Regions from separate parts of the Arthrobacter sp. Sr24 genome, predicted to be linked through region 3. Evidence: riboswitches for the same ligand, from Rfam matches in the RefSeq annotation. Region 3 holds a riboswitch; each other region holds the start of a gene.
What was found. Region 3 has a riboswitch for cyclic di-AMP ahead of ACX80D_RS06320 (M23 family metallopeptidase). Riboswitches for the same ligand answer to the same signal wherever they lie in the genome.
Positions count from the first base shown of each region.

Region 1: it holds a riboswitch for cyclic di-AMP, as region 3 does, so the genes downstream of both, ACX80D_RS09795 (M23 family metallopeptidase) here and ACX80D_RS06320 (M23 family metallopeptidase) in region 3, are expected to answer to the same signal.
Region 2: it holds a riboswitch for cyclic di-AMP, as region 3 does, so the genes downstream of both, ACX80D_RS10495 (aggregation-promoting factor C-terminal-like domain-containing protein) here and ACX80D_RS06320 (M23 family metallopeptidase) in region 3, are expected to answer to the same signal.
Region 4: it holds a riboswitch for cyclic di-AMP, as region 3 does, so the genes downstream of both, ACX80D_RS09920 (M23 family metallopeptidase) here and ACX80D_RS06320 (M23 family metallopeptidase) in region 3, are expected to answer to the same signal.

Region 1 covers NZ_JBTNDB010000012.1:33,430-37,284, forward strand. Annotated here, with positions in the region: gene ACX80D_RS09785 (DUF3105 domain-containing protein) at 1-574, shown strand, start outside; gene ACX80D_RS09790 (hypothetical protein) at 606-851, shown strand; gene ACX80D_RS09795 (M23 family metallopeptidase) at 1,337-2,158, opposite strand; cyclic di-AMP (ydaO/yuaA leader) riboswitch at 2,164-2,363, opposite strand; gene ACX80D_RS09800 (hypothetical protein) at 3,146-3,544, shown strand; gene mobF (MobF family relaxase) at 3,541-3,855, shown strand, end outside.
Region 2 covers NZ_JBTNDB010000013.1:81,561-85,415, reverse strand. Annotated here, with positions in the region: gene ACX80D_RS10505 (MFS transporter) at 361-1,635, opposite strand; gene ACX80D_RS10500 (MarR family winged helix-turn-helix transcriptional regulator) at 1,635-2,120, opposite strand; cyclic di-AMP (ydaO/yuaA leader) riboswitch at 2,350-2,546, shown strand; gene ACX80D_RS10495 (aggregation-promoting factor C-terminal-like domain-containing protein) at 2,551-3,315, shown strand; gene upp (uracil phosphoribosyltransferase) at 3,423-3,855, opposite strand, start outside.
Region 3 covers NZ_JBTNDB010000006.1:113,566-117,420, forward strand. Annotated here, with positions in the region: gene serC (phosphoserine transaminase) at 1-161, opposite strand, end outside; gene ACX80D_RS06315 (metal-dependent transcriptional regulator) at 440-1,135, shown strand; cyclic di-AMP (ydaO/yuaA leader) riboswitch at 1,249-1,497, shown strand; gene ACX80D_RS06320 (M23 family metallopeptidase) at 1,508-2,317, shown strand; cyclic di-AMP (ydaO/yuaA leader) riboswitch at 2,460-2,670, shown strand; gene ACX80D_RS06325 (NlpC/P60 family protein) at 2,675-3,496, shown strand; gene mobA (molybdenum cofactor guanylyltransferase) at 3,583-3,855, shown strand, end outside.
Region 4 covers NZ_JBTNDB010000012.1:61,909-65,763, reverse strand. Annotated here, with positions in the region: gene ACX80D_RS09930 (vitamin K epoxide reductase family protein) at 1-285, shown strand, start outside; gene ACX80D_RS09925 (DsbA family protein) at 390-1,100, shown strand; gene ACX80D_RS09920 (M23 family metallopeptidase) at 1,329-2,120, opposite strand; cyclic di-AMP (ydaO/yuaA leader) riboswitch at 2,126-2,294, opposite strand; gene ACX80D_RS09915 (hypothetical protein) at 2,721-3,185, shown strand; gene ACX80D_RS09910 (copper resistance CopC family protein) at 3,273-3,855, opposite strand, start outside.

The DNA.
Region 1 (3,855 bases), on a different contig from region 3:
ACATCGGATAAAACAGCACCGCAAGAACCTCTTCTTATACGGTGGCCTTGGTCTGCTGGCCGTTGCCGTAGTCATCGTTGTGACACTCGTCATCACCGGATCCATTCAGGCACGCAACGAGACGGCCGCGGCGGCCAAGCAACCCATCGCCGGAGTCACGACATACCCGAATCTCACCCGAAAACACGTCCAAACCCCGGTAACCTATACGCAGCAACCCGGCGTCGGCGGGGACCACGCCGCGACCTGGACGAACTGTGGAATCTACACAGATCCCGTCAACGAGCAGCGGGCCGTGCACTCCCTCGAACACGGAGCCGTATGGATCAGCTACAAGCCGGACCTCTCGCCGTCCGCAGTGACCACACTGACTGCCCTAGTCAAGGGCAAGCCCTATGTCCTCCTCAGCCCCAACGCGGGCCAGACTGCCGCCATCACGGCAACTGCGTGGGGTACGCAACTGGACGTCCCCGATGCTGATGACACGAGGCTGCCCATCTTCATCAAGGCCTACAGCATGGGTCCCCAAACTCCGGAGCCCGGGGCCCCGTGCTCCGGCGGCTCGAACGGCTAGGCAACCCACTACGCAACTTTAGGAGACACCCATGAAAAATCCCGTCACCGGCGATGATGCTGCGAAGAACTACCGTCATCATCGATTCCTGGTCAGGGTTGGACAGGTAATCATGGCCCTTGGCTTGATGGTTGGACTCTCGCACTGGATAGCCCACGTTGTCATGACCGGCGGTCCGCCCGGTATCCAGGACCTGTTTATCGGCTACCCCACTGCGGCGGTGTTGATGATCGGTGGCGCTGTTTTGGCCGGGCGTGCCGCTCCTAAAAGTAGCTGATTTGCGCGGACTAGACTTTCTCGTCAGACAGGACCACTTGATTGTTGGTTCACGAAGCAATTGAGGGCAGCTGATTGCCCAAAGTGTCAGCTAAGGGTCAATACTTGCCCGGGTCCTACACGGTCCCGGGCAAGTATGATTCAGGACGCCAACGTTGAATTTCCCCGCTGGCAGCTGGCAGGCCCAATGAAGGGCGCCAGGCCGGCTTGGTTGCCTCCTGATTAGCCTGGGAACTGCTTACCCTGATCTGGGCGGACCTGCACAGCTTCGGCGGCTTCCCGCGAGCGGCCTTATCCATCCGTCGGCTCCTTTGCCTGCCGTAGTCGACGGGCAACGCTATCGTAGTCGCCTGATTTTCCACACCCGAAGTCCTATCGCCCGGGTAACCGGCAGCCTAGAAACTCGACGAGAACACCGCGCCAATGATGGCCGCAGGGCAACGTTCACTCAAAGCCATGCCCCGGCAGCAATCCATCATGACGTCCTTAGATGAAGGGCGCCGGATCGACGGTCTGTCCATCAACCACGACCTCAAAATGCAGATGGCATCCCGTGGAATTGCCAGTCGTTCCGACTCCAGCTATGGCAGCCCCGGCATTGACCTGCTGGCCGACACTGACCCCAATGGAGTCCAAATGGTTGTATGTGGTCTTGATCCCATCACCGTGGTCGACAACGATTCGATTTCCGCCACCGTACGGGCTCCACCCCGCCTCAGTCACGGTACCGGCGCCTGACGCAAACACTGAGGTGCCACACGCGCCAGCAAAGTCGATCCCAGTGTGCAGTTCCCCTCCCGCCCCAGTCAACGGATTAACCCGATACCCAAAAGGCGAGGTGACCGTCAGCTCAGCCAACGGAGCACGGAGTCCTGAGGACGGCTGCGCCGGCGTTGACTCTTCTACTGGCGCCGCTCCTGGAACTTCCGCGGGAAGGGGGGCCTCTTGGGCACCCGCCGGGTGCAGGGCACTCGGCGGCGTTGGTGTCTGAGCTGGCTTACTGGACACCAATGGTTTGGCGAACGACACCACGACATCCTCATCCGCCGTCACTGTCGGTTGCACTGAGGATATAGACGCACTGGCGGTCACTGCGGGCGAAAGATGACTGGTTTCAGCATGGGCGGCAGGAAGCGCTGTCAATGCAATGAATCCCGCTGCTGCCACAGCCAATGCCAATGATTTCTTGCCCGTGAAAGACTCGGGAGCCACATCGGGGGCTGACGCCCAGTGACGTCCTTTGTTCTCCGTGGTGATGAGCTTTGATTTGGTCGCGCGACGGCGTCCGTGCTGGCGGTGGGCAGGCATAAATAGGGTCCTCTCAACGCCTACGAAGTTAGCTGTCGGATTCGGGCGAGGTATGCCCGGCCGGCCCAACGCTCCGCCACACAGGCAGTGATTCGTTGAACAGGCTTCACCCCAAGGTGCACCAAGGCACCGATCGTGGTTCCTCCGCCCCCGTCACGAAAATGAACGATCGCGGACCGCCGACGGGGTTCGGCGAAGCGGGCCACGAAATACCCATTAGGGGTATATATTTTCTTCAATCCTAACGGACACGAGCCGAAAGTTATAATTTCGTTACAAATGAAGTTTGGAGCCCTAGCCAACCCGCCTTGCCGCCACTGGCTGGCCACCGGTCCGTGGTCCCATACACCCAGGATCAGCACCATTATTGGACCCGCTGAAGATAAAATGCTCTCAATTGTCGGCCCCCGCAGTCTTCTACAGGTTCGCGGTCTGACCCACGAAATGATCCGACTTCAGGCGGTCAGGCCAAAACCGCACTATGGCCAACAGCCTTCGTCAACGACCACCTCTGGTCAGGATGCACCCAGCCGAATACGGCTGGCTCCGCCCATCCACCGATCATCTCCAGACAGGAAATCCAGTGCTGCATGGATCCCGCATGCGGCATTCCCCTGCACCACCATCATCCCGCCTACTTTCCCTTCGCCCATCGCTTCAACCAGATACCACCAAGGCCAGACCCCTCAGCAAATCCACCCGGCCCCCACCCTGCCGCTGCCCCACCCAGAAAATCCTTACACGTCTGGCACCCAAGGTCTTACCCGAGGCGGGAAGTCCCACGGGCAGTAGTCATGGGTGAGGACGCCCCCGCGACCATGAGTCTGTATGTCTACTCAAAAGTGCCCCCAATGTCACGTCCTTTTTGACCCACGTCGGTCCACTCAGTTGTACTGTTCAGCCGAGTGCTCTGGGCGATACCGCGAGCGCCGTCGTCGAGATAGGCGACGTGCCACAGCGCGAATAACTTCTCAAACGCTTGTCGCCGTGGAGCGTGCCGATGGGAACGCTCGCCTGCTGCTTGCTGAGAAGCGGCATGAGCGCAGCCTGCACTCCGAGGCATCAGTTGTGGTGACCAAGTTTCAGGAAACGGTCTTGGCGCGAGACAAGGTCATTGATGAGCAGATAACTCGGCTCCAACTTTTGAGCGCCAAGTATTTTGATCAGTCCGGGCAGCTTGCTGAAGCCAAGGCAGCATGTACCGAGCTGACGTTGGAGGTCTCGCGGATCTTGAAGGACCGGCATGCTGACGTGCAGGACCTGATGCAGATCGCGGTTCGCATGCTCCAGCTCACCGACCATCTCGGTATCCCCCTTGATCGTCCGACTGCGGATATCTTTCTCCGCCGCGGCTGGAATACGAAAATTCCTGCAGGCTCACGGTGACTGTCTCCATCGCCCGCCTCACCGCTCACAGCGGGGTCAAGTACCTGCTGAAGACCACCATGTCCGACGACGTTCACCTCGCCTCGGGTCATGCCACCAATTACTACATGAAGGCTGGCACCCCTCCTGGCAGGTGGCTCGGTCAAGGACTTGCTGGCATCAGTCGCAAGCCCTTGGATCCAGTGAGCTCAGGTGATGCCAACGCGGTCTTCACACATGCCGAACATCCCAACACCCACGAGCCGTTGGGGCGCCATCATGGCCAAACGACTGTGGCCCATCGCAATGGCGAGGACGTTCAGCGCTATGCT
Region 2 (3,855 bases), on a different contig from region 3:
ACGTCCAGCATGTGAGATTGTGATCCAATTTGTGAGCAAGCTAATATTGTTGCTTTGCTCTCATTTTCGGAGGAAATAACGGGATTGGCCAAATTATTACTTGTACATGCGCTGATAAGCATTGTTTAATTCGTCATTTTGATCATTTTTGGCAAAATAGTTTTCTCGCTCTTAAAGCACGTTCTAAACATCTCCCGCAAGTCACTCCCTGAACGCAGCTTCCTCCCAGAGTTTGACGCTAGGTGAACAGAAGTTTACGAACCAGTGAGGAATAGAGACATGTAGGCCAGCAGTTGAAGCGCCGGTCCCACGCGGGCCGGCACACACCCGCCGCCCCCTGATCCGGCAGCCCCAGGCCGGCTATCCGGCGGTACGGCGCAGGCCCAGCACGGGCCAATGCGGGCGCAGGCCCTTAATCTGGTCCCGCAGCCTGACGTTATTGCGCCGATTCATCAGGATCAAAGCAGCCAAGCCCGCAACGAGGGCAACAACCGCTGCCAGCCCCAAGGACCAGCGCGCCCCAAATTCAGTGGCAATCCAGCCCACCAGCGGAGCACCAATCGGCGTCCCGCCCTGCAAAACAACCATGTAGACAGCAAGTACCCGTCCCCGCATGGCCGCATCGGTGGATAATTGAATGGTGGTGTTGCAGGCATTCATGAACGTGAGCGAGGCGAGCCCCACGGGCACTAGAGCAATTGCATAAAGGACGTAGCTCGGCATGAAGGCAGCCACCGCCACGGTGATCCCGAAGCCAAGGGCGCCGCCAATGATGTACAGCATCCGTGTGTTCTTGCGGCGGGCAGCCAACAACGCCGCCCCCAACGTGCCAATCGCCATAACAGAGCCCAGCAGCCCGTACTCCCCCGGCCCCAAATCAAATACGGTGGTGGCCATGAGCGCGTTAGTGATCTGGAAGTTCATACCAAAGGTGCCCACTACGAACACCAGAACCATGATCATGAGCAGATCGGGCCGCTGCCGAATGTACACCAGCCCTTCACGAATCTGCCCCTTGGCGCGGGGCACATGCACCGCCGGGACGAGCTGATCGGCCCGCATCCGCCACAGGGAGAAAATGACTGCCGCAAAGCTGGCGGCGTTGATCAGGAAGGCCGGTCCCGTGCCAACCAGTGCGATCACCAGCCCGGCAACACCGGGGCCAGCCAGCCGGGCCAGGTTAAAGGAAGCGCTATTAAGTGCGACGGCGTTGGGCACGTCTTCTTTAGCGACCACTTCCGAGACAAACGCCTGCCGCGACGGAGCGTCAAAGGCGCTGGCAACTCCCAGGAGAAGCGCTAGTGCATAAACATGCCACAGTTGTACAGACCCTGTGACCACCAAGATTCCCAACAAAAGCGCACAGATTCCCATGGCCGACTGGGTGATCAGCAACAGTTTTCGTTTGTTAACCCGGTCTCCCAAGAGTCCGGCGTATGGGCCTATGAAAATAATGGGCAGAAATTGCAGGCCCGTCGTGATGCCCGCGGCCGTTCCTGAGTTATTGGTCAAGACCGTCAAGACCAACCAGTCTTGGGCCACGCGCTGCATCCACGTACCGATATTGGAGACCAATGCACCGGTCACCCAGAGCCTGTAGTTGCGCACCTTGAGCGCTCTAAACATTGAACTCATTAGGCGCTCATCTCCTGCAGGATCAAGGCCGCCTCGTGGAGCGTGTTCCGTTCCTGTGGCGTGAGTGCAGCAACTCGTTGCGCCAGCCACGCAGTGCGCAACGACCGGGCGTAGTCAAGGGCCGCACTGCCGGCAAGGGTAATACTGATCAGCACTTGGCGCTTGTCCTGGGGGTTTTCACTCCTGCTGACGAAATCAACTGCCACGAGGTCATTGACGATCCGAGTCATGGACGGCGCCTGAATTTGTTCCCGCGAAGCCAGCTGACCCACCGTCCGGGGCCCCTCCCCCAACCCCGCCAGAACCGAATATCTGCCTGGACTCAATTCCCCCGTCGCCGCTTCGGCCCGGAGCCGCCTGGAAGTTCGCATGATGGCCACTCGCAGTTCCGCGGCTAAGTAGCCCGGATCTTGAGCGGCGGAATTTGGGGCGCCGGTACCTGCCGTGACATCTGCAGCGGCCGGTTGGGTGGAATGTTCAGTCATGGATGCTCAGCTACCTAGCTACACAAGTTTCGTATCTTCTGCTTCAAACCCTAGATCGTTAGCAGTGCTAAGTAAATGTCATACTGGTCACTCGCGCTAGCACCAGCCAATAAAGTTGCCTACTACAATGCTCGTTACCAAAATGTGACATATGGTTTCGGTTCGGTTACTCTCGCTAGAGTGCCTCTTGAATCATTACCGGTTCTGGCATTAATGGATGGTTCGCCGAGCTCTGCCGCCACCCATTTCCCTCAAGATCCATGGCAGAGACGGGGGACCCAATCTTTCTGGGCCTTCCCATTATGGAAGCCCTTGGGGTTAAGCCAGCGCAACGTCAACAGGCAGTGAATTCTGCCTCTCGAGGATGCGTGGCCGGATTCTCTAGTCCGTTCCCGACAGCTCACCTCGCAGGCGTAGAGAGGCACCCCACATGTCTGCAGCACCCCAGCGCGGCCGTCGTCGCGCAGAACCAGCAAACCGGCCCTCATGTCGCGACCTGGCTACCGCTCACAAAGATAATGCCCGGAGTCATGCAGCCACACCGCGCGGCGTTGCTGCCGTCACCACCACCGCCAAATGCATGGCTGCTGTAGCCGTTGTCGGCGCTCTGATGGCTGCCGGATCGGTGGCTTCGGACACCCTGAACCCTGTGGCAGGTGCCACCGACACGAGCAATCTGGTCGCAGCCATTGATCAGGGTACGCCTGCTGTTGTCTCGGCACCGTCGGACGCAGCCATTAGCTTCTCCGGGATCAGCGTCAGCTCCAAGCCTTCCCCCGCAGCCACAGCTTCCACAGCTTCCACAGCTACGGTGAAACCTGAAGCCGATGCGGTCACGCCCGTGGCGAGCCCGGATGCAGCCCCGCTGACCCACCCCGTTGCCGTGGATAACCCCGCCGCAGCGAAGGCTTTCGCGGCCAGCCAGCTAGGTTCCCACGGTTGGGGTGCAGACCAGATGAACTGCCTGAACCTACTCTGGGAGCGCGAATCCAACTGGCGCACCACGGCCGAGAACGCCTCCAGCGGCGCCTACGGGATCGTCCAGTCGTTGCCAGCCAACAAAATGGAAAGCGTCGGATCCGACTGGGCCACCAACTATGAAACCCAGATCCTTTGGGGCCTGGGCTACATTGAGGGCCGTTACGGATCCCCCTGCGGCGCCTGGGGCCACTCCGAATCCGTGGGTTGGTACTAACGCAGCTACCGGGCCCGCCGCTTACGCAAAATGCCACCCTTTGACGTTATTGCCATAGTTCAAACCCTGGCAATGACGTCAAACGGTGGCATTTTTCAAAAGTTGGTTTAGTCCACGACGCCGTAGAGTCGGTCGCCGGCGTCGCCGAGACCCGGAACAATGTATGCGTTCTCGTCAAGGCCTTCGTCGATGGAGGCCAAAACTACGTGAACGTTATCGCGTCCGCCGTGGGCTGCTTCGAGCTTGGCGAGGCCTTCGGGGGCTGCCAGCAAGCAAATGCAGGTGATGTCCGCTGCGCCGCGATCGAACAGGAACTTGAACGCCTCAATGAGCGTTGAGCCGGTGGCCAGCATCGGGTCCAAAACGTACACCTGACGGCCGGTCAGGTCTTCAGGAAGACGCTCGGCGTAGGTGATGGCCTCGAGAGTTTCCTCATTGCGGGCCATACCCAAGAAGCCAACTTCAGCCGTGGGTAGAAGGCGGGTCATACCTTCGAGCATGCCCAGACCGGCGCGCAGAATCGGCACCACCAGCGGCGTC
Region 3 (3,855 bases):
TTCTTGACCGGGGCTTGGCGATGGGAGGTGCCAAGCAAGGATGCGCCGGCCACGGAGAGTGCCGCTACCTGCTCGGGGCGAACCTTGGAGGGCCCGGCGCCGAAGCGGCCATCGGCCGGGCGCAGGTGTGCAGGGATGGTGAGGGGCGTGGATTCGCTCACGAGTTGCTCCAAAATTAAGCGATGGAAGTGGTGTTTTGAGCCAAGGGCTGTTGCCAATTCTGCCGTAGAAGTGCGCGCAGAAGAAAAATAGAGCCAACAGTTCCGCAATATGGGTTTTAATACAACTGCACTATCTCTGCCCCGATCCCACCGTCCGTTTCGGCCCGCTGTTCATGTTTGGTGCCGCCGGGACAGTTTCCCCGCAGGGGCGCAAGCAGGCTAACGTAGAGAGGATGCTTTATGTCTTAATCCTTGCCCAATAACAGGAGGTCGTTGCCGTGGCAGATCTGATCGACACAACTGAAATGTACTTGCGTACCATCCTGGAGTTGGAAGAAGAGAACATTGTTGCCTTGCGGGCGCGTATTGCCGAGCGTCTGCACCACTCGGGCCCTACCGTTTCGCAGACCATTGGACGCATGGAACGCGATGGCCTAGTCATCGTCTCCGGTGATCGGCACCTTGAACTGACAGCTGAAGGCCGCGACAAAGCAACGCGGGTCATGCGCAAGCATCGCCTCGCGGAGCGGTTGCTCTCAGATGTGATTGGGCTGGACTGGGCTTTTGTGCACGAAGAAGCCTGCCGTTGGGAACATGTCATGAGCGAGAGGGTGGAGCAGCGTCTTTTTGATCTGCTGGGACGCCCTAATGAATCACCGTACGGAAACCCCATCCCGGGCTTGGAAGAGCTGGGAGGTGAGGTAGCTCCCGTTTTTGCTGCGGGCTTGGTCACATTAGTAGAGGCTATGACTAGCTACTCGGCGGGCCAGGAAGTCATTATTCACAGACTGTCCGAAAGGATACAAGTGGAGCCCGAACTTCTGCTCCAATTGGACGAGGGTGGATTACGCCCAGGGGCCCGGATTTCCTTGGAACAAGTGGGGGAGTACATCTCCGTGCGGGTGCCTGGAATTGAGGGTGCCTTGGAACTCCCGCCCGAGGTCGCATCGCACGTTTTCGTGTCCATGAGCTGACCGTCTTTTTGACACTCCACTATTGATGAATAAGGTAACGGAATTATTACGTTTACCGCTTGTGCCGTATAGTAAATATCTGACGCCGTAATCAAAGCGTTACCGTACTGCGACACCGAACCTTGCCTTCGCAGCATGGACAGTAATCATTTAGGCAAGGGCGGGGGAACCACTTTCGACGGGCCAATGGTCCGTCTTGGGGTGAAGCTCACACTCGAAACGCAACACTGGCACTACCTATGACGCAGCCCTAACGCTGACTGCGCCTTGGCTATGCCTGTGTCCAAAGAGCGTGGGCCGGATCAAAAGTTACACTCTCTGATCCGAATCCGACAGCTAACTTCGCAGGTGCTTTATATAGAGAGGTTTTTAGTGTCAGAGGTCAAAGTGCGGGGACGCCGTCGTGCGTCGTCGTTGGCAACACATGAGCTGTTGTCAGTGCCCGGTAGTCGCCGGGAAGCAATTGCTGCAGAACGGGCAACTGCCCCCACCAGCAGTGCAGTAGCCCAGATGCTGCGTGCCGGAGCCGCCAGCGGCGCCGGACAAAAAATGGGCGTAGCCATGGCAGCCACGGGTCTAGTCCTGGCTGTTACGCTTCCTTCCACGCAGGTTTCTGAAGACCTCCACATGGATACTGCAGTAGCTGTTTCCGCGGAAACGCAGGTCACAGCAGGTGCGCAGATCCCCATCACCTTCGCTACTCCGGAAATCGGCAGTGCTTTGAACCCAGATGGACAGCTCAAGCAAACCCTCAAGGTCAACGCCTCCAACGTGACCCTCCAGGCCTCCAAGGGAACCCTCTCGGCGCCCCTAGTGACCTTGGTGGAAAGTTCACCGTTCGGTAACCGCATCAGCCCCATTACCGGCCAGATCGATGAACGCCACACCGGTCAGGACTACGCTGTCGCGAGCGGCACTGAAGTGCTCTCCGCCGCCGGTGGAACCGTAACCTTCTCAGGCTGGCACAGCTACGGTGGAGGCAACCGCGTGGTTGTAGACCACGGTAACGGCCTCTCAACCTCGTACAACCACATGAGCAGCAACCTAGTGCAGGTTGGCCAGAAGGTTGAACGCGGCGACGTAGTGGGCCTCAGCGGCTCCACAGGCGCTTCTACCGGCCCCCACCTGCATTTCGAGGTCATCATCGACGACGAAGTTGTCGATCCTAAGGGCTGGCTTTAATTCCCCCACAGGGGCTCTATAGTTACGACTTAGTCACACGACCGTGACCTTAACGTGACATTGGGAAAAAACTGTTGTACCGTCGTAATCGCGCCAACTTCGAATCAAGTGGGCGCCCATAAGCCGATTGCCTAGCTCTGCCACTGCTTATGGTCCGTTCGTATCAATCGTCTGGCAGGGGCGGGGGAACCAATAATCGGGATTCGTAGAATGCTTGCGAAACCCTAGGGGTGAAGCCGCGAAGCGTTTAGTCACTGGCAAGGGAGAAATTCCTTGAGTGGATCAACGTGGAGCGGCCGGGTGACTCCCATCCGAATCCGACAGCTTACCTCGCAGGCTTTGGGAGAGGAATCCTTCTTGGCTTCAAACACTGCCCTCGGGCGCCACCGCGCCGAGGTTGTTAAGACCAGTCCGATCTCCACCCTCACGAAAGCCGTCAGTTTCAATGTCGGCGGGGTTGGTCGTCAGGCTGCTGTCATCGCAGCAGCTTCAGGACTTGTACTGACATCCGGTATCGCCGCAAACGCCGCAACTCCCACCGTGGAGCGCGCTTCGGACGGTGCCACTACGCTGAACTTGAACACGGAACTCGCTTCCGCTATCACGGCAGCTTCAACGGTGAAGATTTCCTTCGCCACCCCCACCATCACCTCCACCCCGGCTCCTGTTGTTGAAGCGCCGGTAGTTGTAGAGGCACAGTCCAGCGAAGTTGCAGTTGCAGCACCGGTTGCTGAAGCAGCAACCGCCGCAGCTCCAGCAGCTCCTGCGACTCCTGCTGCAGCAGCAGCAGCGCCGGCCGTAAGCGTCACCGAGCCGGAGCCTGTCGCACCTCAGCAGGCTGCAAGCGGAGTTGGCGCAATCATTGCCAGCGCTGCCTTGTCTCAGCTTGGCATTGGTCAGGACTGCACTGCGCTGGTTCGCAACGCTCTCTCTGCAGCTGGCATTTCCTGGGTTGGCTGGCCTGGCGACTACCTGAACAAGGGCCGCTTGGTCTCTCAGGGCGAAGCTCAGCCCGGCGACTTGATCTACTATGCAGATGGTGGTGTGGGTCTGGCCCACATCGCTGTTTACATTGGCAATGGCCAAGCCGTTCACGGTGGCTACCAGGGAACCACCAAGATCGCCGGTGCTTCCATTTATGGTGCCTCCGCTCCTGTCTTCATTGCAGTGGGCCACTAAGTATCACCCGCTTTTTGCTCAAAGCCCCGTCTTTCGACGGGGCTTTAGCGTTTAAACCCAGCAAGGTTGATCTATAGCATGGGTACATGACTGACACGGCGCCTGGCCCCCTTCATGCCCTGATTCTGGCTGGCGGCCGATCAAGTCGGCTAGGTGGCGTGGCCAAAGCAGGATTGCTGATTGGGGGTCAGACACTCCTAGCGCGAACGCTCGATGCCGTCGTTGGGATCCTCGCCAATCGGACCGTAGGGCTTCAGCAGACTTTCCCTCTCGACTCCCTACAGTTTCTTGCACCCACTGCTTCGCGCGACCCTGCCCTGGCGGATCGGACAGGTCCAGCGGATGGCGGGATCGCCGTC
Region 4 (3,855 bases), on a different contig from region 3:
GGAGTAACCCTCGGCTTTGCCTTCGCCACATGGCTATGGTCCCAAGCCCTGTACTCCATCCACGTCCTGTGTCCCTTGTGCATGGTCGTCTGGGCAGTCATGATTCCCCTGTTCATTTGGCTCACTATCCGCAACATCATGCAGGGAGCCATCAAGGTCCCCGCCCAGGTGGCACGATTCGTCGGTCCCGCTGGGTGGCTCCTCGTCGCCGTAATCTACTTGGGCGTGGCCGCCAGTATATTCTTCGCTTTCTCTCACGTATTTCTGAACACCCCAACGCTATAAAGCTTCAATCGAAAAGTCGGACAATACGGAGATAGAGGGCTCGAACCCTTTACCTACGGCAGTGAATCCGCCAACCACCACAATCAAGAAAGCAGTCAACCACAATGTCACAGAAGTCCAATAAAACGCCCCCCTCTGCCATCGACGGAGCCAAGAAAGCCCGAATAGTTCTATGGATCATCTTGGGGACGATCGTCGCAGCCGCACTCATCTGGTACGCAGTCCTCACAACAATCCAGCCTGCCCCCAGCTCTGCCCCGGACGCGACCCCGCAGCCTTCCGCCGACGTGCAGCTCGTCCGCGAGGACAGCCACAAACTCACGACACCTGCCACAGAGAAGGCTCAGCTCGTGGAATTCCTCGATTTCGAATGTGAAGCCTGCGGTGCCATGTATCCCGTAGTAGAGGAAATGAAGAAGGAATTCGGGGACCGGGTAACCTTCATCAACCGCTACTTCCCGCTACCCGGGCACCGAAACTCCGGCACCGCCGCTTTGGCGGTTGAGGCCGCCGCGCAACAGGGCAAGTATGAGCAGATGTACAACAAGATGTTCCAGACACAGAAACAGTGGGGAGAGCAGCAAGAAACCAGGGCACCCCTGTTCAGGACGTTCGCGCAGGAACTGGAGTTGGACATGGCCGCCTACGATGTCGCGGTCTCGGATGAGAAGACGAAAGACAGAATCCGTAAAGACATCGCCGATGGTAAAGCCCTCGGCGTGACAGGCACACCGACCTTCTTCCTCAACGGCGAAATACTCGAACTCACCAGTGAAGCAGATTTCCGCCAACAACTCACCGAAGCAGCACAATAGGCGCCCGCTCGCCACGACAGCGCTTACCTACCTCGACGGCGCTGGCAGGCTGGGTATATCTTCCATGATCTGAGCCGCATAAGGCTCACCCTGCCCTCGTTCCAGGACGGCTACACTTTTGGGGCCATGCCAGGGGCGGTCCGTCCATGGGCTGGCCACGCGAAAACTGGTCGTACCGCTCCGGACCGGTCACAGTCCGGAGCGGGGTGATGCCACCCCGGGGCCGTTTTACAAGAAAGGATCCGGGTTGACGGTTTGACCGTTGAGCATGACTTCAAAATGGAGATGGCAACCGGTGGAGTTCCCCGTTGTACCAGCCCCGGCCACCTCGTTTCCCTGAGTGATTTGCTGTCCGACGCTAAGTCCGATGCCAGCGAGGTGGTTGTAGGTGGTTTGGATCCCGTTGCCGTGGTCGATGACAATGCGGTTTCCTCCCCCGTAGGGGCTCCATCCAGCTTCTGTGACTGTTCCGGAACCGGCCGCGAAGACCGGGGTATTGCATGTGGCTGCCAAGTCCAAGCCGGTATGCAGCTCTCCGCTGGCGCCCGAGAGTGGATTGGACCGATATCCGAAGGGGGAGTTAACGCTCATGGCCGCCAGCGGCGGGCGCAAAGTCGCTGACGAAGTCTCCGGCGTCGTCGCCACTGGGGCCGGCCGTGCAGCTTGCAGCGGGCTGGCCTGGGTTTGGGCGGGAGACTCCGGCGGTGCCGGTTTGCTGGTGATGGCTGGCGTATCGAAACTGATGGCCGCGTCCTTATTGGCAGTCACCTGCGGGATCTCTTTCGCCGCTACGGCTGTGGCTGATTTTAAAGTGTCGGGGGTGTGGGCAACGCCAGCGTGAGCGGCCGTCAGAGTGACAGCCACGATGAATCCGGAGGCGGCGACGGCGCTAAACCGTCGCCCGAGACGGCCAGGCTTCGACACGGAGATGGGAGGCCTGGACCAGTGGTGTCCCAGATTTCGGGGAGGCGGGGCGGGCGTTTGGGCACGGCGGCGGCCGTGTTGGCTATGGGACTGCATGGTGGTAATCCTCTCGCGCCGATGAAGTTAGCTGTCGGATTCGGGCGAGAGATCAGCCCGGCACACCTAAGGACCGGACGCTTTCACGGTGGTCGGTTCAGTGTGCTTCACCCCAAGGTACGCAAGCGCACCGCTGGTGGGTCCTCCACCCCCGCCTAGGAGCTAATTGAACGTGGACCGCCGGCGGGGTTTGGCGAAACGGCACACGGGCATATCAATTCAGATAAGCCTTGTTTGGTGAGTTACTGCCGCTGCGTCGGTTACAGAAACACGGTACGGATGGAAGCTGGCTGTCCCTGGAGATGGTCAGGGCTGCACCATCGTTTCCGCATCGTGCGTATAAACCTCGGATTGAGCGATCCGACGGCGGTAGTATGAACATATGCTCATATGTCTTATATTTTCGCTTAGTAATCTGGGCGGAGCCTGTGAGGGGCAAATGAGCACAGAGCAATGCGTTGACCGTGCGTAGATCACTTGATTCAACAAGTGTTTTCTCTGCCCTGGCATCAGCGCCGGCCAACGTGGATCTACCCAACGTCGCCCTGAAGACGATTACGCTCTACAGCTCTCTCCAGCGCCACTCTCCCGTAAGGATTCATGAACGATTCAGCCCCAGACCCCAACGCAATGCCAGCTCCGGCCACCCTTAGTGGGGAGGACGTCGGCGGAGCCAAAATGCCTCTGGGCGTCCGCCGGCTTTTACTCATCGGAGGATTCTGCATTCCTGTGGGCTTCATCGCCACAGCCTATTTCTTTGGAGCCCAGCTGTTGCTTGCAGCGGGGATCGCGGCAGTGGCAGTGGCCTTCTCTTATCAGGGCGGCCATCGCTGGTTCGCGGCGTGGTCGCGGTTCACAGCCTTCAGTGGAGCAGCCTGGTTGTTGGTCACTGTCCTCTATTGGCTCGCCATCATCTCAGCCGAATCATCGGGCTCCCGTACCTCTTTGCCGACCATTCTCTTCGGTGTCGGTGTGGGTGCCTTCGTTGTTATGGCCGTTAGCGTCCTTGGAGGTTGTGTTTCTCGATATCTCAATAGCCGTCGCACGGCGGACGTGCGCGAATAAACGGCCGATCCCTGAGAGTTTGCCCGGGAATCGGCCGTTCACCGTTAACGTCCGAAGGACGTGTTTGAGAACGCCAATGGGCCTGCTCTAGGACGCCTCGGTTTTACGCAAGTTTCGACGAACGATGATCAACGTTACAAGTGCGGCAGCCAGGATGGCGGCCGGTATGCCGATGGCCAACACCAAAGTCCCAGCGTTGGATGCTGCCGGTTCTTCGGCGGCAGTTCCAGCTCCGGTAGTGGCCGTAGGGCTCCCCTCGGCCGCAGCTTCGGTTGGTGCTTCGGTTGGCGCTTTCGTGACCGCCGTAATCTGTTTCGGGTCTTCTACAGTGAAAGCGTAGTTCCCCTCAATGGGATGCCCATCTGAGGAAACTGCACGCCACAGCACCTTGTATTGTCCATTGCTTCCCGGAGTAATGGCGGTGGAGAGTGTGGGGCCCTGGATGGTGACATTGCCGTCGCTGACGGTCTTTCCTTCTCCGTCGGTGACGGTGATGATACTGAGTTTCAAACTGTCGGAATCGGCCGGGGGATTGGACAGTGTCAGGGAGACTGAGCTGGGAGCGACGGCGACTGTGGCATCGCTGGCTGGCACGGTGGACTCGAGAGCGTCATGGGCAAGTGCGGGGGCGGCTGCGAAAGCCGGAATGAGCATGGCCGCTGCCAAGGCC